DNA from 3 places in the Fusibacter sp. QWL-12 genome. Region 3 is predicted to be linked to each of the others. Evidence: a T-box and tRNA genes for the amino acid it is inferred to sense, from the RefSeq annotation. Region 3 holds a T-box; the other regions hold tRNA genes.

Region 1 (7,503 bases), 1.1 Mb from region 3:
CACATATGACACCGACACATATCTGGGAACTCGCGACATTGGTTAAAGAAACCATTCAACGTCCTGACATCGATGGCGTTGTCATTACTCATGGTACGGATTCTTTAGAAGAGACCGCATATTTCCTTGACTTAAATATCAATAGTAGCAAACCTATTATCTTTGTAGCTGCAATGCGTAATAGCTCAGAACTTGGCTATGATGGTCCTAGCAATTTATCCTCTGCAATATGTACAGCTGTGTCAGAAGAGTCAATCAACAAAGGTGTATTGATTGTTTTAAATAATGAGGTAAACTCTGCAAGAGAAACGACTAAGACACATACGTTATCGCTTGATACCTTCAAATCACTTGAATTTGGTCCTCTTGGGATTGTTGATAATGACGAGGTCATCTTCTATCGTAACATTATCAAACACGACCATATTGAAACAGATCAATATGAATCTAATATAATGCTTTTAAAAGCCTGTGTTGGATGTGATTCAACGCTGATGAACTACGCCATTGCCAACGGAACAAAAGGATTTGTAATTGAGGCTATGGGACGTGGAAACGTACCTCCTGAGATGGTTGAAGGAATCGACAATGCAATAAAAAAAGATTTACCTGTCGTTATCGTATCACGTTGTCCAATGGGGCGTGTCCTCGATAGTTACGGATATCCAGGTGGAGGCAAAAATTTAAGAGACTTAGGTGCGATTTTTGGCGGTAATTTAAACGGACAAAAATCAAGAATAAAACTCATGCTTGCGCTAGGTAAAACGACTAATTACAATGAAGTCAAAGAGATTTTTGAAGCTGGTGTCTATAAATAAACACTTAAACTCATCTTATAAACAAAGCCCCTTCATTTGAAAATGAGGGGCTTTTTTATGAGCTAAAATTAGTGATGTTGCATCAATACTTCTTCAATGTCTATTGAGTAATCAGACGCCAAATCAACAAATGTATCTTTGGTTTTAACTAATGGTCGATTCAATGCAAATTTATTTACATAAACGATTTCTCCAATTCTACCATCCGTTAATCTTACCTTATTATTAATGAAGTAGGAAGCAATATTAGACATAAATACATCTGAAATCGTTGGATCTAGTCCTCTGAAGCTTTCATCTTTAATTATATTGAAGGCTTTAAAAGACGATACGCCTTTTTTGTATATTCTATCTGATGTAATCGCATCAAATACATCAACAACACCGATAATGCGAGCAATATAAGGTGTTTGATCTTCTTTTAATCCACTCGGATAGCCACTGCCGTCGCTTCTTTCATGATGAAACAGGATTGCAGCTAGCACGTCTCTCGGAATAGTTGTAGAATCTTTTAACATATCATAACCCAATCTCGCATGAGATCTAACCATATTTAATTCAGAAAGTGATAATCTTTCCTTTTTACTTAGTATTTCTTCTGGTACCTGTGATTTTCCAATATCATGTAATAAACCTGCCAAAGCTATCGTATAGATCATTTTTTTATCTAATCCAAGCCATTTCCCAAGCATTGCTCCCATCATAGATACATTGACTGCATGTGTATAATGATAGCTCTCTTTAAAAGAAAGCAATCGCATACTACCCAAAATATCATTATCAGCGATTAAAGCGTCTACTAATGGCTTTATTTCTTCTTCAAGTGTTTTAACGTCAAAGTTAAAATCTTTATTTTGAACTTGATTATACATCATTTTAAACCGATGTAATACCACACCATAATTCGTATTTAGATCTCTGTACTTATCATCAGCATAGATTCGAGCACTTAAGATTGTTTTTTCTTCATTTAAATTATCATCAATATAGACATAATCAATCCCATGATTTCTAAAGTACTCTAGATGCCTAGAATTGATTTCTGTTCCCTGAGCTAGAATAATATTGCCTAAATCATTATAAATGTCTTTTGAAAGACACTCCCCCACTTTTAGTTCATTGATTGCAATCTCTCTCATATTTCCCCCCAGATTTAACTTTCTCTAATAATAAACCTAGATATTATCATCGCTGATAGAAAAGCAACTAGTACACGAACGAGAACAACAATAATGCCATTTGCTCCCACTGCTACGAACAATAATGTGTCTTCAACAATAGCATGACAAGCTGCAAGGAATACTGAAATGATAAACAAACTTGTCTTGCTTATTTCTCCATCTTCAGATGTTTTAATTAATACGCCAGCACCATAAGAAATACCAAAAATAAATCCTACTGTTAAAGGAAATGCAGAATGCTCATCTGCCTTTATAAGTTTGGTGATCGGTTTAAATAATTTTCCAATCCAATCAAGGAGCTTAATATCTTTTGCAATCTCCATAAATAACATTAAAGGTATAACAATTTTTGCAATACCCCAGATGGATTCGAGACTGCCCAATATACCTAATGTATAAAAATCATTTAAGAATGTCATCTACTCACCACCTTAATCTAAAGAACTAAATTCATGATGATGCCACTTACGATTCCCAAGCTTACTCTGAAAGAAATCGCTTGCCATGGCTTGACATTGAGTTTTCTTAATACCGCAGTTTCAACGATTAATGAATGTGAAAAACCTAGCATAATGGCAAGAATCGTGATTTGTTTAGCGGTTAAAGTTAAAGACGCAATTGCACCTAACGCAGCATATAAATTTAAAGTATTACCTAGTACTAGGACAATTGCAGCTTCTCCTGGTAAACCAAATGCAAACATTATCGGTTTAAATATAAAAGCAATCCAATCAATTATTGGTGTTAATCGAATAATTGTAACGATCAAATAGACAGGTACTAATATTTTAGATAGAAGCCACAAAGTTTTAAATCCGTTTGTTAATCCTCTTTTAAAGGTGTTAAAAGTAACCATTTAGATCCTCGCTTACAATAAGATAGTACACCGAATATATATTAACATAATTTCATATGTAAAGCTAGTATAATTGCAATAATATAACAAAATGCAAGAAACTAATCCAATGTTGACCCACTTTGTAAAAACATGTAGACTTAAATAGAAATATATTATGGAGAATAAATTATGGAAATCTTAAAATATCCAATCACATGGACTGGCCATCCAACACTCAATCACTCTAATATCCTATTTATTGATATTGAGACAGATGGTTTATCACATAAAAACAGAATTATTTTAATTGGACTAATACTTTTCAAGAAAAATGTATTAACTGGTGAAGCATTGCAGCTCTTTAATCAGGATTACTTATCCGAGAAAGAAATCTTGATGTACTTAAAACAGTATATAAAAGAGAATGATATTGATTATTATATTAGTTTTAATGGCAACTCTTTTGACTTTCCGTTTATAAATGCTAGGATTAATCATTACAACCTTTCATTTATACTTAATAAGTCTGCCAATATTGATCTATACCGAATTGCAAAGCAGTATCAGGAGGTTCTAAAGTTACCTAATTCAAAGCTTAAATCTGTTGAAAAGGCCGTAGGCATCCATCGTGAAGATACCATATCAGGTAAAGATAGTATTTTGCTTTACCAAGCCTATTTGGAAACAAAATCCGATAAAATGAAGCATAGTATACTGCTTCATAATTATGAAGATATAATTAATATGGTTCCTCTTTTAAAGATCACACACAGCATTCAAGAATTTGCCCCAGCTCAATTTAAAATACTCTCTATTAAGTCATATATCAATTCTATTAAACTTAAAAAATCTTATATTGAAGTTGGGATTACACTTAATGATAAAATATCATTACTAGATTTTCAGCTTGATGATCCCTCATATTATTTATATTACTCAAATAATAGTCTGCAGTGTAAGCTATATTTTAATCAGTTTTCAGATCCTAGAGGAAATAATTACGGATTCTTTAACTCTAATCTCCTCTATAGCAAATCTTTTGAGTCCTGTTCTGATGAAGAAAAGCATTCATCATTAATGGTTTTTAACGACGAACTAATAAGGGATAATATTTATTATGTATTAGATCATTTATTACAACAGTTTTTTATACCCTCTTTAAGTCTTACAATTTAATATCCATCTCACTTCAGAAAAAAAATCTATGAATTTGATGTCTTAGACTTTTAACCACAAATGAAACTGAGAATAAATAATTAAAACTAGTTAAGCTTAACTTAACTAGTTTTTTTAGTAAAAAAAAAAAACAAACCTAAGTTTGTTAATGGTGCCCAGAGGCGGAATCGAACCACCGACACGGGGATTTTCAGTCCCCTGCTCTACCGACTGAGCTATCTGGGCATAATTGTGGTGGGCATAAGTGGACTCGAACCACCGACCTCACGCTTATCAGGCGTGCGCTCTAACCAGCTGAGCTATACGCCCACAATTATTGAAAATGGTCGGGGTGGCAGGATTTGAACCCGCGGCCCTCTGGTCCCAAACCAGATGCGCTACCAAACTGCGCTACACCCCGAAGATAAATATAAAATTGAATGGCAGGGGTGACAGGCTTCGAACCCACGACACGCGGTTTTGGAGACCGCTGCTCTACCAGCTGAGCTACACCCCTATTGTATTAATGGTGGGCCATCAGGGACTCGAACCCCGGACCATCCGGTTATGAGCCGGATGCTCTAACCAACTGAGCTAATGGCCCTCTGAGCATCCTAGCAAGATTACTCTTGCATAATGTTCCATAAAGAAATTGGCGGAGAAGGAGGGATTTGAACCCTCGCGCCCCTTGTCGAGACCTACTCCCTTAGCAGGGGAGCCTCTTCAGCCACTTGAGTACTTCTCCAAAATTTTATGGCGGAGAGGGTGGGATTCGAACCCACGTGGGCTTGCACCCTAACGGTTTTCAAGACCGCCCCGTTATGACCGCTTCGGTACCTCTCCTTAAAAAATAACTTGTTGGTGGTCCATCAGAGACTCGAACTCTGGACCCCCTGATTAAGAGTCAGGTGCTCTACCAACTAAGCTAATGGACCTTGATGAAAATGGTGATCCATCCGCGACTCGAACGCGGGACACCCTGATTAAAAGTCAGGTGCTCTACCGACTGAGCTAATGGATCACGTTAAAAATGGCTGGGGATACAGGATTTGAACCTGTGAATGACGGAGTCAAAGTCCGTTGCCTTACCGCTTGGCGAATCCCCAATGTCTTGATGGAGCGGGTGAAGAGAATCGAACTCTCACAACCAGCTTGGAAGGCTGGGGCTCTACCATTGAGCTACACCCGCAAGTGGATGTACATGCTTCCAAATTTGCTTGTTTTTTACCAAACAAGTCCGTTCCACATACAAATCAATATACCCATAAATGAAATTTTGGTGGAGGGAGAAGGATTCGAACCTTCGAAATCTCAGATAACGGATTTACAGTCCGCCCCCTTTGGCCACTCGGGAACCCCTCCACTTTGAAAAATGGAGCCGGTGATGGGACTCGAACCCGCGACCTACTGATTACAAGTCAGTTGCTCTACCAATTGAGCTACACCGGCATATAAATGGCGATCCAGAAGGGACTCGAACCCTCGACCTCTAGCGTGACAGGCTAGCGTTCTAACCAACTGAACTACTGGACCGCGATGAACTTATTTCTAAGTTCAAAAATGGTGGAAGTTATAGGGATCGAACCTATGACCCTCTGCTTGTAAGGCAGATGCTCTCCCAGCTGAGCTAAACTTCCAAATGGTGACCCCTAGGGGAATCGAACCCCTGTTACCGCCGTGAAAGGGCGGTGTCTTGACCGCTTGACCAAGGGGCCATGAATAAGAGTAAAAATGGTAGCGGCGGGCGGATTCGAACCACCGACCTTCCGGGTATGAACCGGACGCTCTAGCCAACTAAGCTACGCCGCCAAGTTAAAACAAAATATTCATGGTTGCGGAGGCAGGATTCGAACCTGCGGCCTTTGGGTTATGAGCCCAACGAGCTGCCACTGCTCCACTCCGCGATAAAAGTTGGTGCCGAGGACCGGAATCGAACCGGTACGGTGTCGCCACCGCAGGATTTTAAGTCCTGTGCGTCTGCCAGTTCCGCCACCACGGCAACTTTTAAATAAAATGGCTCCAAGGGAGGGATTCGAACCCTCAGCCTATCGGTTAACAGCCGAGTGCTCCACCATTGAGCTACCTTGGAATATAAGTTGTAAAAACAACTTTTAACTAGCAACGTTCTACTCTCCCAAGCAGCTGCCCGCTAAGTACCATCGACGCTGGAGGACTTTACTTCTGTGTTCGGTATGGGTACAGGTGTTGCCCCTCCGCCATCGTCACTAGATATGAATTTGCTTTGCAAATTCAGCCGTGGGTCTGTTTACAAAGTAAATAGACTAGGCTTTCTATTAAAACAACATAAAATGATGGTTTCAACAGTTTAAGGCATATACCCTAAAAACTACATACAGATCATTCATTAAAAGTTTTAGTAAAAATTTGGTCAAGACCTCGACCTATTAGTACCTGTCAGCTGAATGCATTACTGCACTTACACCTCAGGCCTATTACCACATTATCTTCATGGGGTCTTACTCCATTTCTGGATGGGAAATCTCATCTTAAGGGGGGCTTCGCGCTTAGATGCCTTCAGCGCTTATCCCGTCCAAACTTAGCTACTCAGCTGTGCCTTTGGCAAGACAACTGATCCACCAGAGGTTTGTCCATCCCGGTCCTCTCGTACTAAGGACAGCTCCTCTCAAATTTCCTACGCCCACAGCAGATAGGGACCGAACTGTCTCACGACGTTCTGAACCCAGCTCGCGTGCCTCTTTAATGGGCGAACAGCCCAACCCTTGGGACCTACTTCAGCCCCAGGATGAGACGAGCCGACATCGAGGTGCCAAACCTCCCCGTCGATGTGGACTCTTGGGGGAGATAAGCCTGTTATCCCCGGGGTAGCTTTTATCCGTTGAGCGATGGCCCTTCCATGCGGTGCCACCGGATCACTAAGCTCTACTTTCGTACCTGCTCGAAATGTCTCTCTCGCAGTCAAGCTCCCTTTTGCCTTTACACTCTTCGCGCGATTTCCAACCGCGCTGAGGGAACCTTTAGGCGCCTCCGTTACTCTTTAGGAGGCGACCGCCCCAGTCAAACTGCCCACCTGACATTGTCCTGAATCAGGGTAACTGATTACAGTTAGAATAACGTTATATCAAGAGTGGTATCCCAACGGTGACTCCATTAAGACTGGCGTCCTAACTTCTAAGTCTCCCACCTATCCTGTACATGATATACCATTATCCAGTGCCAAGCTACAGTAAAGCTCCACGGGGTCTTTCCGTCTAGCTGCGGGTAACCGGCATCTTTACCGGTACTACAATTTCACCGAGTCTATTGTTGAGACAGCGTCCAAATCGTTACGCCTTTCGTGCGGGTCGGAACTTACCCGACAAGGAATTTCGCTACCTTAGGACCGTTATAGTTACGGCCGCCGTTTACTGGGGCTTCGGTTCTATGCTTCGATTGCTCTAACACTTCCCCTTAACCTTCCAGCACCGGGCAGGCGTCAGCCCCTATACATCATCTTTCGATTTAGCAGAGACCTGTGTTTTTGGTAAACAGT
Region 2 (7,503 bases), 750 kb from region 3:
TTTTCTGCAATAGCACTTTCGAGATCGACATTCGTTGCAGATATAACACGCACGTCTATCGCTTGTGGTTTATTACTTCCCACTCTTAGTATTTCTTTTTCTTGAAGCACGCGTAGCAATTTGGCTTGTGTATTCAAGCTTAACTCAGCAACTTCGTCTAGGAAAATCGTTCCCCCATTTGCTTTCTCAAAAAGACCAACCTTACCACCCTTTGAAGCCCCTGTAAATGCCCCTTCTTCATATCCAAAAAGCTCGCTTTCCAGTAAGTTTTCCGATATAGCAGCACAGTTAACTCTTACAAACTGCGCGTAGCGTCTATTTGAGGCATTGTGTATCGCATGAGCAAATAGCTCTTTACCTGTACCACTCTCACCCCTAATAATTACAGTAGCTGGCGTTTCTGCTGCTATCTTAGCCTTTTCAATGGCATTTATCATAATTTCACTTGATCCAATAATATCATCAAATGTATACTTTGCTTCAAGATTTCTAATGATTTGCTTTGCTTGATCCAATCTCTCATAAATATCATTTATTTCAGTTAAATCATGGATAATAGCAACGGAACCTTTCAGTTCACCTTTGACAATAATAGGTGCAGCTTCTGCGATGACATCCTTTTTCATCAAGCCTACTTTAAGCCTTTTTCCCTTTACTGGCTTTCCAGATTTAAGCACTTCTTTATGAACACTATCTCCTTCTGCTAAATCAAATGTACAGTCTTTTCCAATCACATCGTTTTCAGTGTAACCAGTCATTCTTGTATACGCTGGATTAATTAATGTGCCTATCCCATTTTCATCTACTACAGAAATAGCATCTTGAGTTGCATTAATTGTCGCTTCAAGTGTTTCTCGAACTTCACTCAAATTTGTAATTTTCTCAGCAAGCTCTTTTAATTCTGATACATCTCTGAACACTGCAATTGCCCCAACTATTTCACCATTATCACCCAATACAGGCATTCTATTGGTAATAATAGTAATGTTATTCAATGGCTGTTGTTGATTTAGCTCAGACTTTCCAGTTTTTAAAATGATTGGTAATCTGGTATTTTCAATTACAGCTTCAACTTTTCTACCGATTACATCTTCATACTTTTGACCAGTTAAAATTTCAGCTGAATGGTTAAAAATTGTAATGATTCCCTCCGAATCAACTGCAATCATCGCATCATGAGTTGAATCGAGAATCTTTTGTATGTCTCTACGCATAAATACCTCATTTTAATTTGATTAAATGTCTCTCTAACTGATAAAATTTAAGCCTACATCTATTTTAACATAAAATGTATCAAACCGTTACCATGTGCCTTTACTATAAAGCAAATGTAACTATTAATAACTACTAAAATTAATATAGTATCTGTTTTCATAGTCTAATCTTTTTTTATTATGTCACTATTTAAAATTGTTTTATTTCTATATTGTCTCTATTTTTAATATTCTCTATAATCTATTTGCTGCAAATAAAAAAGGCATATCCTTAGAAATGCCTTTTATTTGTTCATTGATTATGGTGTTGCACTTTCAGAAACATTGACATCGACATATTCAGGCTCAATAATAACATTCTCCAGGTTTAATTCACTTGAATAGTTGACGATTAGTCTATAATTTCCCACCTCAGTAACATTACTAAAATTCAAATCGAGATGCAAATCATTTTTACTTAATGCTTTAATAACAGATTCAATATCGGTCACTTTAACAACTACAACACCTTCATTGGCATTTAAGTCTGTGATGAATCCTTGGTTTAGATTGACAACTGGCAACTCGTTAATCGCAAAAGTAAATTCCTTTGTTTGTACTTCTTCAATTTGAATTTCTACTTGTACAGTCGGTTGACCAGTAGATACAGTAATACCCTCTGGTAGGTTTAATTCCTTTTCAACGATTATTGTTCCAGTTTCCTCACCAGTAAGTTGAATCTCTTTTGTCATTAAAGTCGTCAGTTCATCAATTTTAGTAATATCACCTTGAACGGTTACATTTTGAGGATTTACAGCAACGCTAACAACTTTATATCCTTCAGCAGGTGCGCCATTAACGACTGGTTCAATCCCAACAGATTTATTTTTTCCTATTGTTAATGCGATGCTCGCATAACTACTTTCAAGGGTTACACCATTAACTACTTCACCGTCAAATGAGTAAGGGACCAACGAAACTTCTCTTTGATAATCACTATCTAACGTTCCAACAGAAATGGTTCCACCTAAATATGAAACAGAGTTAACCAAACTTTCCGGCCCTGTTACTTTTATTTCAAGCGGTGTCACTTCAAGATTTTGTTGATATAATGAATCTTGATATTGATCACTAATAATAATCTGAACAGGCTTTGGTAAGGAGACTACCCGATCCACAGTTAACACAATTTCATTAGGTACAACTGCCTTAATCGAAACGGATTCAGAATTGATCGTACTGTTAATATAAACATTGTTAATTCCACTTCTTACCGATCTCAAGTCTGCCCACAACGATATATTTTTTGCATTTAAACTAAGAACATTGTTTCGCCGTCCGGTAACTTCAACGTTCACAAAATAATCAGTTTGATTCATGATTTTAAGGTTGTTTTGGTCAAGCTCTTGAGTGTTTGTTAATTGTACTGGAACGGATTCAATCACTCTAGTGATTTCAGGATCAACTTGATCCATAACAAAAATCCAAAATAATATAGCCATAGCCAATGATAAAATCTTTGTTCCAGTATTATGAGATAATTTAACATCAAAAATCGCTTTTGGTAGTTTTATAATCCAGTTAATTGCTTTTACAAACAGATTTTTAATACTAGTGAAAAAGAGTGGTGTTTTATTTTTTTGTGGCACGTTTTTCACCTCCATCTTTCTCATTCTCAAGGGTATTAATCATCAAGTCTCTCAAAGTGGAAGTATCTAAAAATCTTTGTAGCTTTCCTTCAACTGCCATTGAAATTGCTCCCGTTTCTTCAGAAACAATGACAATTAATGCATCCGAACTCTCTGTCATGCCCATTGCTGCTCTATGTCGAGTTCCTAACTCCTTGCTAATATATTTATTAGAAGAAAGTGGTAACAAACAGCCCGCAGCCATCAGCCGATTGTTTTTAATAATAACCGCTCCATCATGTAATGGCGATTTTGGATAAAATACATTCATAATCAAGTCTGCACTGATCTGTGCATCTATGATTGTCCCAGTATCAATAATGTCATTGATACCTATTAGTCTTTCAACAACTATTAATGCACCAATTTTTTTTCGAGACATTACACTTACTGCATCAACAATTTCATTTATGGATCGAGACTGCTCTTCAAGAGTTCCTTTTTTATTATTTGTTAATAACCATTGGCTTCTTCCAAGGTGTTCAAGCGCTTTTCTAAGCTCAGGTTGGAAAATAATTACCAATGCAATAAGACCAATTGTAAAAGTATTTTGCAGAATATAATTTATGGCATATAGTTTTGCCCATTCACTCAATTTTGAGATAATCAAAATGATCAAAAAGCCCTTAACCAATTGTTCAGCTCTTGTCTCTCTGATTAATCCTAATAATTTGTAAAATACAAAGGCAATAATTCCAATATCAATAATATAATTTAATTTAACTTCTGATAAGAAAGCCATCATTGTGTCAAACAATGAATTAATAAATTCCATAAACACCTCAAAAATTCTTTAATAAATACCATTTCAAGTATACTATTAATGGGTTCAATTTACATGAGCTAACTGAGAATCTTAATATAATTGTAATTCTTTATCTATTATTGCTTTGTCTCAGCCTACTATGCCTCATTATTGATTCATACAGTTCAACTAAAAAATTCAAATCCTCTTGATTTACTAAAATCTTATTCTCTATGGCCAAATTCTTCACTCTTTCTAGCAATCTATTCTCTCGTTCTGAATCTAAAACTTCAATTTGCTGTTCTCTTTTGTATTCTCCAACTAAATCTGTGATGCTATACCTCTCTGAAAGTAATCTGATAAGATTCTTATCGATTTCATCTAATTGATTTCTATATTGTATTAACGGAGAATCCAATATATTAGAATCGTTTAATGTATTATTTCCCAATTCTCTTTTCTCTCTTTCCTCTTCTTTAAATCCATTTTGATTCATAATTATGTTTCCTTTGCACTTACACAGATTTAGTGTTTTGGTTATATTGAGATAATCCATATTATCTTTGTAATATTAATACTATAACTTATTTGACAAAAAAGTAAAAGACCAACGACTAAGAAATCTTAATCATTGATCTAGATGGTGCCCAGAGGCGGAATCGAACCACCGACACGGGGATTTTCAGTCCCCTGCTCTACCGACTGAGCTATCTGGGCATAATTGTGGTGGGCATAAGTGGACTCGAACCACCGACCTCACGCTTATCAGGCGTGCGCTCTAACCAGCTGAGCTATACGCCCACAATTATTTAAATGGCGGAGAGGGTGGGATTCGAACCCACGTGGGCTTGCACCCTAACGGTTTTCAAGACCGCCCCGTTATGACCGCTTCGGTACCTCTCCTTATATGGCGCGTCCGTAGGGACTCGAACCCCAAACCCCCGCCTTAGAAGGGCGGTGCTCTATCCAGTTGAGCTACGGACGCCTATTAAATTGGAGCGGAAGACGAGATTCGAACTCGCGACCCTCGCCTTGGCAAGGCGATGCTCTACCACTGAGCCACTTCCGCATATTTTTGGTGGAGGGAGAAGGATTCGAACCTTCGAAATCTCAGATAACGGATTTACAGTCAGCCCCCTTTGGCCACTCGGGAACCCCTCCACTTTGAAAAATGGAGCCGGTGATGGGACTCGAACCCGCGACCTACTGATTACAAGTCAGTTGCTCTACCAATTGAGCTACACCGGCATATAAATGGCGATCCAGAAGGGACTCGAACCCTCGACCTCTAGCGTGACAGGCTAGCGTTCTAACCAACTGAACTACTGGACCGCGATGAACTTATTTCTAAGTTCAAAAATGGTGGAAGTTATAGGGATCGAACCTATGACCCTCTGCTTGTAAGGCAGATGCTCTCCCAGCTGAGCTAAACTTCCAAATGGTGACCCCTAGGGGAATCGAACCCCTGTTACCGCCGTGAAAGGGCGGTGTCTTGACCGCTTGACCAAGGGGCCTAGGATGAAAATATTCATGGTTGCGGAGGCAGGATTCGAACCTGCGGCCTTTGGGTTATGAGCCCAACGAGCTGCCACTGCTCCACTCCGCGATAAAAGTTGGTGCCGAGGACCGGAATCGAACCGGTACGGTGTCGCCACCGCAGGATTTTAAGTCCTGTGCGTCTGCCAGTTCCGCCACCACGGCAACTTTTAAATAAAATGGCTCCAAGGGAGGGATTCGAACCCTCAGCCTATCGGTTAACAGCCGAGTGCTCCACCATTGAGCTACCTTGGAATATAAGTTGTAAAAACAACTTTTTAACTAGCAACGTTCTACTCTCCCAAGCAGCTGCCCGCTAAGTACCATCGACGCTGGAGGACTTTACTTCTGTGTTCGGTATGGGAACAGGTGTTGCCCCTCCGCCATCGTCACTAGATATGAATTTGCTTTGCAAATTCAGCCGTGGGTCTGTTTACGAAGTAAATAGACTAGGCTTTCTATTAAAACATCATAAAATGATGGTTTCAACAGTTTAAGGTATATACCCTAAAAACTACATACAGATCATTCATTAAAAGTTTTAGTAAAAATCTTGGTCAAGACCTCGACCTATTAGTACCTGTCAGCTGAATGCATTACTGCACTTACACCTCAGGCCTATTACCACATTATCTTCATGGGGTCTTACTCCATTTCTGGATGGGAAATCTCATCTTAAGGGGGGCTTCGCGCTTAGATGCCTTCAGCGCTTATCCCGTCCAAACTTAGCTACTCAGCTGTGCCTTTGGCAAGACAACTGATCCACCAGAGGTTTGTCCATCCCGGTCCTCTCGTACTAAGGACAGCTCCTCTCAAATTTCCTACGCCCACAGCAGATAGGGACCGAACTGTCTCACGACGTTCTGAACCCAGCTCGCGTGCCTCTTTAATGGGCGAACAGCCCAACCCTTGGGACCTACTTCAGCCCCAGGATGAGACGAGCCGACATCGAGGTGCCAAACCTCCCCGTCGATGTGGACTCTTGGGGGAGATAAGCCTGTTATCCCCGGGGTAGCTTTTATCCGTTGAGCGATGGCCCTTCCATGCGGTGCCACCGGATCACTAAGCTCTACTTTCGTACCTGCTCGAAATGTCTCTCTCGCAGTCAAGCTCCCTTTTGCCTTTACACTCTTCGCGCGATTTCCAACCGCGCTGAGGGAACCTTTAGGCGCCTCCGTTACTCTTTAGGAGGCGACCGCCCCAGTCAAACTGCCCACCTGACATTGTCCTGAATCAGGGTAACTGATTACAGTTAGAATAACGTTATATCAAGAGTGGTATCCCAACGGTGACTCCATTAAGACTGGCGTCCTAACTTCTAAGTCTCCCACCTATCCTGTACATGATATACCATTATCCAGTGCCAAGCTACAGTAAAGCTCCACGGGGTCTTTCCGTCTAGCTGCGGGTAACCGGCATCTTTACCGGTACTACAATTTCACCGAGTCTATTGTTGAGACAGCGTCCAAATCGTTACGCCTTTCGTGCGGGTCGGAACTTACCCGACAAGGAATTTCGCTACCTTAGGACCGTTATAGTTACGGCCGCCGTTTACTGGGGCTTCGGTTCTATGCTTCGATTGCTCTAACACTTCCCCTTAACCTTCCAGCACCGGGCAGGCGTCAGCCCCTATACATCATCTTTCGATTTAGCAGAGACCTGTGTTTTTGGTAAACAGTCGCTTGGACCTATCCTCTGCGGCCACCACTAGCTCTGAACCTGTGATGGCACCCCTTCTCCCGAAGTTACGGGGTCATTTTGCCGAGTTCCTTAACAATAGTTTTCTCGCTCGCCTTAGTATTCTCTACTCTCCTACCTGTGTCGGTTTACGGTACAGGCACCTGCTCCCTCGATAGAAACTTTTCTCGACAGTGTGATATCTGCTACTTCGCTACTATTTTCACTCCCCATCACAGCTCACCCTTACAAGAGGCGGATTTGCCTACCTCTCAGACTCGCTGCTTGGACGCACTCAACCAATCGTGCGCTTAGCATAACCTCCTGTGTCATTCCCTCTCTCAAACGGTTCTCGGTGGTACAGGAATCTTTACCTGTTGTCCATCGCCTACGACTTTCGTCCTCGGCTTAGGTCCTGACTTACCCTGAGCGGACGAACCTTCCTCAGGAAACCTTAGGTTTTCGGCGGACGGGATTCTCACCCGTCTCTCGTTACTCATGCCAACATTCTCTCTTCTATACAGTCCACACGTCCTTACGATCGTGCTTCACCCCGTATACAATGCTCCTCTACCAATTAGATTACTCTAATTCCATAGCTTCGGTAGTAAGTTTGAGCCCCGGTAATCTTCGGCGCAGGATCACTCGACTAGTGAGCTATTAC
Region 3 (7,503 bases):
CTCTAAATAGGTGTTTTCATTCAATATTATTAATATTTCTAATACAGTCAACATCTTTAAAAAAAAATTTATCTACTTATTATATTATGCCTTAATCTCATAAAAAAAGAAATACCCCCATATGAATAACGGGGGCGTTTCAACATTAAGTTCTTTTTACTAATTTAAATTCTTTTTCTAATTAAGACACATTACTAACCTCTTAAGATACCGTACTACCATCTTCGATATCAGCAGTTACAAGCGTTAGCTTTTCACCACTAGTCGCTGCGAGAATCATACCTTGTGACAACTCTCCTCTTAGCTTAACTGGTTTTAGGTTAGCCACAACGATGACGTCCATTCCCACTAGCTCTTCAGGCTTGTAATTTTTAGCAATTCCTGAAACGACCTGTCTCTCCTCATTTCCAACTTTTAAAGTTAAAATTAAAAGTTTATTGGCATCTGGATGTGGTTTAGCAGCGATTACTTTTGCCACTCTTAAATCCACTTTAGCGAAGTCGTCTATTGTAATTTCTGGTTTTAAAGGTATAGAAGGTGCCTCAACTGCCTCCGCTTCCTTTGAAGCACCAGCAGCTGCTTCTTTTGCTTGTCTACTTAGTTCTTCTAAAGCTTCAAGTTCAAGCTTAACATCAATTCTTGGGAAAAGTGCTTCGCCCTTTTGTACTTTTGTTCCAACTGGATAGAGTCCAAACTGATAGGTAGTGTCCCATACAGTTAACTCACCCTCTTTGATACCGAGCTGCTCCCAGATTTTTCTTGAAGTATGAATCAAGAAAGGTTGAATTAACGCAGAAATCAATCGGATACTTTCAACGAGGTTATATAATACTGTATCGAGTTTTCCTGCTAACACTTCTTCTTTAGCAAGTGCCCAAGGCATTGTTTCATCAATATATTTATTTGTTCTTCTTACGACCTTCCAAATTTCTTCAAGTGCACCTGAAAAATCAAGATTGTCTAATTTTTTATCTACAAGATTGCTCGCTGAAGTCGCTACAAGCTTTAGATCCGCATCAAAATCAGTTGCATCGCTTGCACTTGGCACGATACCTTCGCGATATTTTTCAACCATTGAAATGGTTCTTGATACAAGGTTGCCTAAATCGTTGGCTAAGTCAGCATTGATTCTGTTAAGAAGAACTTCATTCGTAAAAAGACCATCTTGTCCAAAAGTATACTCTCTCAACAAGAAATACTTAAGTGCATCAACACCATATCTTTCAATTAATACGACAGGATCAACGATATTACCAACGGATTTCGACATTTTACCACCTTCTAATAGAATCCAGCCGTGACCAAATACTTTCTTCGGAAGTGGTAATTCTAAAGCCATTAGGATCGAAAACCAAATAATTGTATGGAATCTAACGATTTCTTTACCCACTAAATGCACATCAGCTGGCCAAAACTTAGCAAAGTTACCCTCCGTCGCTTCTGGATAGCCAAGAGCAGTAATATAGTTGCTGAGTGCATCGATCCAGACATAGATGACGTGGTCGTTATCCATTGGTACTGGAATCCCCCAGTTGAAAGTCGATCTCGACACACACAAGTCTTCAAGACCTGGTTTGATAAAGTTATTGACCATCTCATTGATGCGAGATTTTGGCTCAAGTATTTCTGGATTAGATTCAAAGAGCTCTAAAAGACGATCTTGATATTTTGATAATTTAAAGAAATACGCTTCTTCTTTTGTACTTTGTACCGGTCTACCACAGTCAGGACAATTGCCATCTTTTAATTGAGATTCAGTCCAAAACGACTCACATGGCGTACAGTATAAACCTTCGTACTCTCCTTTATAGATATCACCTTTGTCGTACAAATGCTTAAAGATTTGAGAAACTCTTCTTTCATGTTCCTCATCCGTTGTACGAATAAAGTGATCGTAAGAAATTTCCATGGTCTCCCATAGTTTTTTGATCTCGCCTACAACCTCATCTAAAAAAGCTTTAGGATGAAGACCTTTTCCCTCTGCTACGTTTTGAATCTTTTGGCCATGCTCATCTGTTCCAGTTAAAAACATAACGTCATAACCAGTTACTCTTTTGTATCTCGCAATCGCATCAGCTGCTACAGTCGTATAAGTGTGTCCGATGTGAAGCTTTGAGCTTGGATAATAAATCGGTGTGGTTACGTAATAAGTTCCTTTTGACATAAAATCGCCTACCTTTCAATTTTATAAATTATCATTTTTTATTTGTTTTTTGATTTTTTTTACCATGTATCATTTTTATTATTAATCTTTTCAATTATTTTTCTTTTCTAATAAATAACTTTTCTCATCAACCTACGCCGAAAGACATCAAAAAAAATAAAAAACCTCGACCCCCAAAGGGACGAAGTCAGTTCGTGTTACCACCCTAATTCAAGATTACATCACTATAATCTCCTCATGTTGATCCAACAATCAACTGTACGATAACGTGTACAAATCCGGAAAATGCTAATCATTCACATCTTCGGTTCAAGGGCCATCTTCACCTTCATTTCGACACCTACTTACACCAACCGCAGGCTCTCTCTGCTCGAGCTAAAAGTTACTCTTCCTATCATTACCTTTTATATTTGGGATTTTAACACAGTTGAAGAGAAAGTTCAACCTAAAATATTTGTAACATTTTAAAAAGGTGTTGATTAGCGGCGTATTATATGATATTAATATACTAGTTTTACAGCATGTTGATTTTAAGAAGAAAGAGGTGCACATGTCAAATAGTTTTCATCCTATTTTAGACACTTACTCTAGAGGAACCATAAACGCTATTAACTTTGATATGGATTTTGATAAAATATCTGTTGCCATTAGCAACAAATCAATAGATGATCATATAGAACAAGCTGAAATTGTCTTTGAGGACGTTAAAGCTTTCTACTATATTGATCACGATTTACCATCGGATATGCAGATTAAAGGTGAAAACCTGAACTCGATTTCTTACGACCTATACGGCTTTGGAGAATTCTCTGCAGCACATGCCAAATCAGAGGATGAAGCGTTCGTTTCTATTCCTAATTTTGCAGTAAGTATCAATGATTCATCATTATTTATCGATGCTAACAAAATTGTCATTAACAATCAAGCATTTAAAGTAAGATAAAACAATCTTAGGGCATACCGCAGGGTGTGTCCTTTTGTTTTTTTGATTCCACTGTTTAGAAATACCGATAATTGATGTATAATAATCGTAACATATCAACACAGGAGGGACTATGAATAGCGAATTGGTCATTACCGTCAAGGATCTTTTATTGTTTGTACTATGGGGCGCACTTGTAACCTTGTTCGTTTATTTAATATTGGTCGTAAGACGCGCACTTAAAATTATGAAAAGTGTGAATCTAATCGTCGATGAAAATAGAACAAAAATCGATGCGACTTTAGAAGTTGTACCAGATTTATCAAAACATATCGAAGTGATCACTGGTGAGGTTGCACACGACGTTCAAGCATTTAGAACAACTGTCGACAATGTGGCAAGTACTGCAGAGTCTGTTACGGGCACCATTAATGAGAACAAAGGCTTTGTCAGCGGTCTCTCTTCACTTTTACACACACTTTCAATCGGAAAAGTCCTTTACGATAAATACTTTAGTGGCAAAATGAATGACCTTAAAGAAGCAGCAGACGAAGTAAATGAAGTTATAGAAAACGCTACAAACAAGGAAAATACAGGAGATAGCGTTAGTTCTTAAAGTATAATATTTGGATTTCCTGAATTTCTTTTTTTTGGCACTTCCGTTGACTTTTGGAAAAGATTGGTCTATGATGAGTCTATGGAAATGTCATTAAATGTCTTAGGAGGTATCTTATTATGAAATCGACAGGAATTGTAAGAAAAGTCGATGAGCTAGGTAGAGTGGTTATTCCTATCGAGCTTAGAAGAACACTCACTATCGGTGAAAAGGATGCACTTGAAATTTTCACTGAAGGTGAAACGATTATCCTCAAAAAATACGAGCCAGCTTGTATTTTCTGTGGTCAAGCAAAAGGCGTTAAAAACGTCAAAGGCAAAAACATTTGCCCAGCTTGTGTAGATGAGATTAAAGACTTATAGAATTTTACACTAAAGCAAAAAATCAACAAAATAAATCCCAGATTTCTCTGGGATTTTTTATTTATCTTGGTATATTTTTATTATTTACATTAATATAGTTTTATTGTCTTTGGTTTTATTGTCTTTGGTTTTATTGGGTTTGATCTAATTTAATTTGATTTGATTTATTACGATTTGATTAAATCAAAACTTAACTATAACAGCGCTTTATACACCTCTGACTTTTTCAATCCCCTAAGAACGGCAACCTTTTTCATCGCCTCTTTTTTATCCATTCCGCTCTCCAAAAATGAACTCACATGTGCTTCGATAGACATTTCAGGATCATAGCTCGCCTCGACCACTTCGCCTTCATCACTTCCTGATACGATCAAAACGATTTCACCTCGAATTTCATTCTCAGAATAATACGCAATTAAGGACTCAAACGACCCCCGCTTATATTCCTCATACTTTTTCGTCAGTTCTCTCGCAACGACAACCTCACGTTCACCCAAAATGTCAAACATTAGTTTGAGTGTGTCTTTAAAGCGATGGGGTGACTCATAAAAAATCAGAGTTCTGGTTTCACGTTTAATTCGTTCTAAAATTTGTTTTTTCTGTTTCTTGTCTCTCGATAAAAAACCCTCGAAGGCAAAACGGTCCGTAGGAAGCCCTGAGCCGACAAGTGCAGTGGTAAATGCGGTCACACCTGGTACAACCTCAAATGGAATCTCTTCAGTTATACAAAGTTTTACCAAATCATGACCAGGATCTGAGATCCCTGGCATACCTGCATCTGTAATCAATGCGATTTGGTCCCCATTTTTTATTTTCTCGATGATTTCTTTGCCTGCTTTTTCTTGATTATGCTCGTGATAACTATGCAATGGTTTGGAAATTTCAAAGTGATTTAACAAACGAATAGAGTGTCGCGTATCTTCTGCATAAACCACATCCACTTCTTTTAAAATTCTAAGTGCTCGAAATGTAATATCCTCTAAATTACCTATTGGTGTACCACAAAGATACAGTTTTCCCATCATAATGTTTCCTCACGTTTAAACACATCAATATTTTCAGACTGATAAATCTCATAAATTTCATCTGTGTATGACCCATCATGATTATATACTACCAAAGGGTCAAGAAATTTAAGATCGGGTTGTCCGCCCTTTGAACACATGATTAAAAACAGATTTGGGCGCTTGCCTACATAAGGCTGAATCATGCGAATTTCTTTCGGCTCTAGCTTATACGTTCGACATAGCGTTAATATATCAACCATGCGATTGGGTCTATGAATCATATAAAAGCGACCTCTAAATTGCAACAGCTTAGATGCTGTTTTCACAATGTCCTCAAGCGTACAATATATCTCATGACGTGAAATGGTTTTAAGCTCGCCTTCATTTTTCAATCCACCATCACCTGACAGATACGGTGGGTTAGAAAAAACAACATTTACAGAGCCATTTGGCACATGTAGACTTGCATTGATTAAATTATCATTAATTATGGTTAACCGGTCTTCAAGTCCATTCATTTGAACACTTCTCGTTGCCATCTCTGCTACAGACTCTTGAACCTCAAACGCAACCAATTGATTGAAATTGGCTTTTCCACTTAATAAAATAGGAATGATGCCTGTGCCTGTTCCAAACTCCACCACAAAATCATTCTTCTTGGTTTTAATAAAATTACTCAGAAGAACAGCATCGATCCCAAAGCAAAATCCGTCAGGATTTTGTATGATCTTAAGTCCCTTAAGCTGCAAATCATCTATTCTCTCATGCGGTTTTAAATATGTTTCACTTCCGCGCTCAATCATTTTTATCTCCTACCTGAATCTGTTCATAAAACAAAACGTTTTGGGAAACCCAAAACGTTTAGCTTTAAAGTACTTGTTTATATCGTCTTCAATATTATTTAGATTTCACGTTTTTTAGTCTTCAAGTTTCTTGAGTTCTCTATAATCGATAGGACCATCCACTGGCATTGAAGAATTTGAATGTGCAGCGTTCTTATTCACCTCTACCACTTTGATTTGCTCTTTGTGATATGGAATAATGTCTTCACTCAACTCATTCGGTTTGTCTTTTAGCTGATGGCGTACCTTAACTTGCTCAAGTAAGATGTTCGTATCAACAACGATTGCAAGTCCATCAGGCGTCTTAACCTTATCGCCTCTATTTGGCATACCAACTCTAATCTGTACATACGTATCATACTCATATTTCAAGCAACACATCAAACGACCGCAAAGACCAGAAATCTTAACCGGATTAAGGGATAGGTTCTGATCCTTCGCCATCTTGATGGATACAGGTGCAAAATCACCCAACCAGCTGCCACAGCAAATTTCTCGACCACAGGGACCAAGTCCTTTTACCATTTTAGACTCATCTCTTACACCTATTTGGCGAAGCTCGATTCTCGTTCTAAAAATTGCAGCCAAATCTTTTACAAGCTCTCTAAAGTCAATTCTACCATCCGCAGTAAAGTAGAAGATGACTTTATTATTATCAAAAGTATATTCTACATCAATTAGCTTCATGTCTAGCTCATGTGCTTTAATTTTTTCAAGGCATACTTTCATTGCCTCTTGAGCTTTTGTTTTATTGTTTTGATGATTCTCATCATCTTCAGTTGTGGAAACTCTTAAAACAGGTTTAAGAGGACTCACAATTTGTTCCTCCGGAATCTCTCTTTTACCGATGACACATTCACCATATTCGATACCTCTTGCTGTCTCAACAATGACATGGTCACCTTGATTTACAGGTACTTCTAATGGATCAAAATAATATATCTTACCGGCTTTTTTAAATCTCACACCGACTACAGTGATCATTTACGCCTCCCTTTCAATGCATTTAAGTAACAGTTTATCCACCGTTAAGTCAAAATTCATGTTACTCTTAATTCGATTATCTGTCTCTTCTATAAGTTCTATTAATTCAACATTAAGTTTTCTACTTATATTTTGGCTCGCTTTAAATAAAAGCTCCTTATAATTCAGTATAGTTAAATTTGAGACACTAATCAATTGATAATTGCCTGTTTCTCTAAAAATCATCACATCTCTAAGCATTGATGAGAAAATTGAAAGAAAGTCTGTTATCTCAGCCTTAACTTGCTTCATGTAACTGCCCATAGAAAGGACGGTCCCAGCGTCTTGTTTCATAATAGCATGTAGCAAAGCAATCGTTTGATCTCGTTTCTCATCATCTATCGCTTTTACTGCTTCATTTGCTTTTATCAACTGGCATCGTGAAAGTACCGTGTCTAGCATGCCTTCAGGTTGATGTGTTAAAAATAAGAACAAAGCATACTCTGGCGGTTCCTCTAAAACTTTTAAAATTCTATTTTGAGCACGATCTGTCATCAAATGCGACTGATTGAAAACCACAATTTTGTGATCGCTTTCAAAAGGTCTTATGTAAATAAAATCCTGAAA

What was found. A T-box is a leader RNA that pairs with one kind of tRNA and senses whether it is charged. The one in region 3 lies ahead of metG (methionine--tRNA ligase), so its partner is inferred to be a tRNA-Met.
Region 1: it has a tRNA-Met gene. The T-box ahead of metG (methionine--tRNA ligase) is inferred to sense a tRNA for this amino acid. The anticodon was not compared.
Region 2: it has a tRNA-Met gene. The T-box ahead of metG (methionine--tRNA ligase) is inferred to sense a tRNA for this amino acid. The anticodon was not compared.

Annotation. Positions count from the first base shown of each region.
Region 1 covers NZ_CM178745.1:455,709-463,211, forward strand. Annotated here, with positions in the region: gene AC4PID_RS02630 (asparaginase) at 1-818, shown strand, start outside; gene AC4PID_RS02635 (HD-GYP domain-containing protein) at 887-1,957, opposite strand; gene AC4PID_RS02640 (nucleoside recognition domain-containing protein) at 1,972-2,418, opposite strand; gene AC4PID_RS02645 (nucleoside recognition domain-containing protein) at 2,436-2,855, opposite strand; gene AC4PID_RS02650 (ribonuclease H-like domain-containing protein) at 3,027-4,013, shown strand; tRNA gene AC4PID_RS02655 (tRNA-Phe) at 4,163-4,238, opposite strand; tRNA gene AC4PID_RS02660 (tRNA-Ile) at 4,246-4,322, opposite strand; tRNA gene AC4PID_RS02665 (tRNA-Pro) at 4,337-4,413, opposite strand; tRNA gene AC4PID_RS02670 (tRNA-Trp) at 4,434-4,509, opposite strand; tRNA gene AC4PID_RS02675 (tRNA-Ile) at 4,520-4,596, opposite strand; tRNA gene AC4PID_RS02680 (tRNA-Ser) at 4,646-4,737, opposite strand; tRNA gene AC4PID_RS02685 (tRNA-Ser) at 4,747-4,835, opposite strand; tRNA gene AC4PID_RS02690 (tRNA-Lys) at 4,852-4,927, opposite strand; tRNA gene AC4PID_RS02695 (tRNA-Lys) at 4,938-5,013, opposite strand; tRNA gene AC4PID_RS02700 (tRNA-Gln) at 5,024-5,098, opposite strand; tRNA gene AC4PID_RS02705 (tRNA-Gly) at 5,108-5,181, opposite strand; tRNA gene AC4PID_RS02710 (tRNA-Tyr) at 5,270-5,354, opposite strand; tRNA gene AC4PID_RS02715 (tRNA-Thr) at 5,366-5,441, opposite strand; tRNA gene AC4PID_RS02720 (tRNA-Asp) at 5,449-5,525, opposite strand; tRNA gene AC4PID_RS02725 (tRNA-Val) at 5,554-5,629, opposite strand; tRNA gene AC4PID_RS02730 (tRNA-Glu) at 5,633-5,707, opposite strand; tRNA gene AC4PID_RS02735 (tRNA-Met) at 5,725-5,801, opposite strand; tRNA gene AC4PID_RS02740 (tRNA-Met) at 5,822-5,896, opposite strand; tRNA gene AC4PID_RS02745 (tRNA-Leu) at 5,905-5,991, opposite strand; tRNA gene AC4PID_RS02750 (tRNA-Asn) at 6,007-6,081, opposite strand; rRNA gene rrf (5S ribosomal RNA) at 6,106-6,222, opposite strand; rRNA gene AC4PID_RS02760 (23S ribosomal RNA) at 6,378-7,503, opposite strand, start outside.
Region 2 covers NZ_CM178745.1:2,323,639-2,331,141, reverse strand. Annotated here, with positions in the region: gene AC4PID_RS11360 (sigma-54 interaction domain-containing protein) at 1-1,214, opposite strand, end outside; gene AC4PID_RS11355 (CdaR family protein) at 1,514-2,842, opposite strand; gene cdaA (diadenylate cyclase CdaA) at 2,826-3,656, opposite strand; gene AC4PID_RS11345 (chorismate mutase) at 3,757-4,122, opposite strand; tRNA gene AC4PID_RS11340 (tRNA-Phe) at 4,268-4,343, opposite strand; tRNA gene AC4PID_RS11335 (tRNA-Ile) at 4,351-4,427, opposite strand; tRNA gene AC4PID_RS11330 (tRNA-Ser) at 4,441-4,529, opposite strand; tRNA gene AC4PID_RS11325 (tRNA-Arg) at 4,535-4,611, opposite strand; tRNA gene AC4PID_RS11320 (tRNA-Gly) at 4,621-4,695, opposite strand; tRNA gene AC4PID_RS11315 (tRNA-Tyr) at 4,703-4,787, opposite strand; tRNA gene AC4PID_RS11310 (tRNA-Thr) at 4,799-4,874, opposite strand; tRNA gene AC4PID_RS11305 (tRNA-Asp) at 4,882-4,958, opposite strand; tRNA gene AC4PID_RS11300 (tRNA-Val) at 4,987-5,062, opposite strand; tRNA gene AC4PID_RS11295 (tRNA-Glu) at 5,066-5,140, opposite strand; tRNA gene AC4PID_RS11290 (tRNA-Met) at 5,158-5,232, opposite strand; tRNA gene AC4PID_RS11285 (tRNA-Leu) at 5,241-5,327, opposite strand; tRNA gene AC4PID_RS11280 (tRNA-Asn) at 5,343-5,417, opposite strand; rRNA gene rrf (5S ribosomal RNA) at 5,443-5,559, opposite strand; rRNA gene AC4PID_RS11270 (23S ribosomal RNA) at 5,716-7,503, opposite strand, start outside.
Region 3 covers NZ_CM178745.1:1,568,798-1,576,300, forward strand. Annotated here, with positions in the region: gene metG (methionine--tRNA ligase) at 203-2,164, opposite strand; T-box leader at 2,339-2,571, opposite strand; gene AC4PID_RS07885 (YxiG family protein) at 2,715-3,107, shown strand; gene AC4PID_RS07890 (hypothetical protein) at 3,220-3,702, shown strand; gene AC4PID_RS07895 (AbrB/MazE/SpoVT family DNA-binding domain-containing protein) at 3,822-4,064, shown strand; gene rsmI (16S rRNA (cytidine(1402)-2'-O)-methyltransferase) at 4,259-5,089, opposite strand; gene AC4PID_RS07905 (tRNA1(Val) (adenine(37)-N6)-methyltransferase) at 5,086-5,874, opposite strand; gene AC4PID_RS07910 (PSP1 domain-containing protein) at 5,989-6,897, opposite strand; gene AC4PID_RS07915 (DNA polymerase III subunit) at 6,898-7,503, opposite strand, start outside.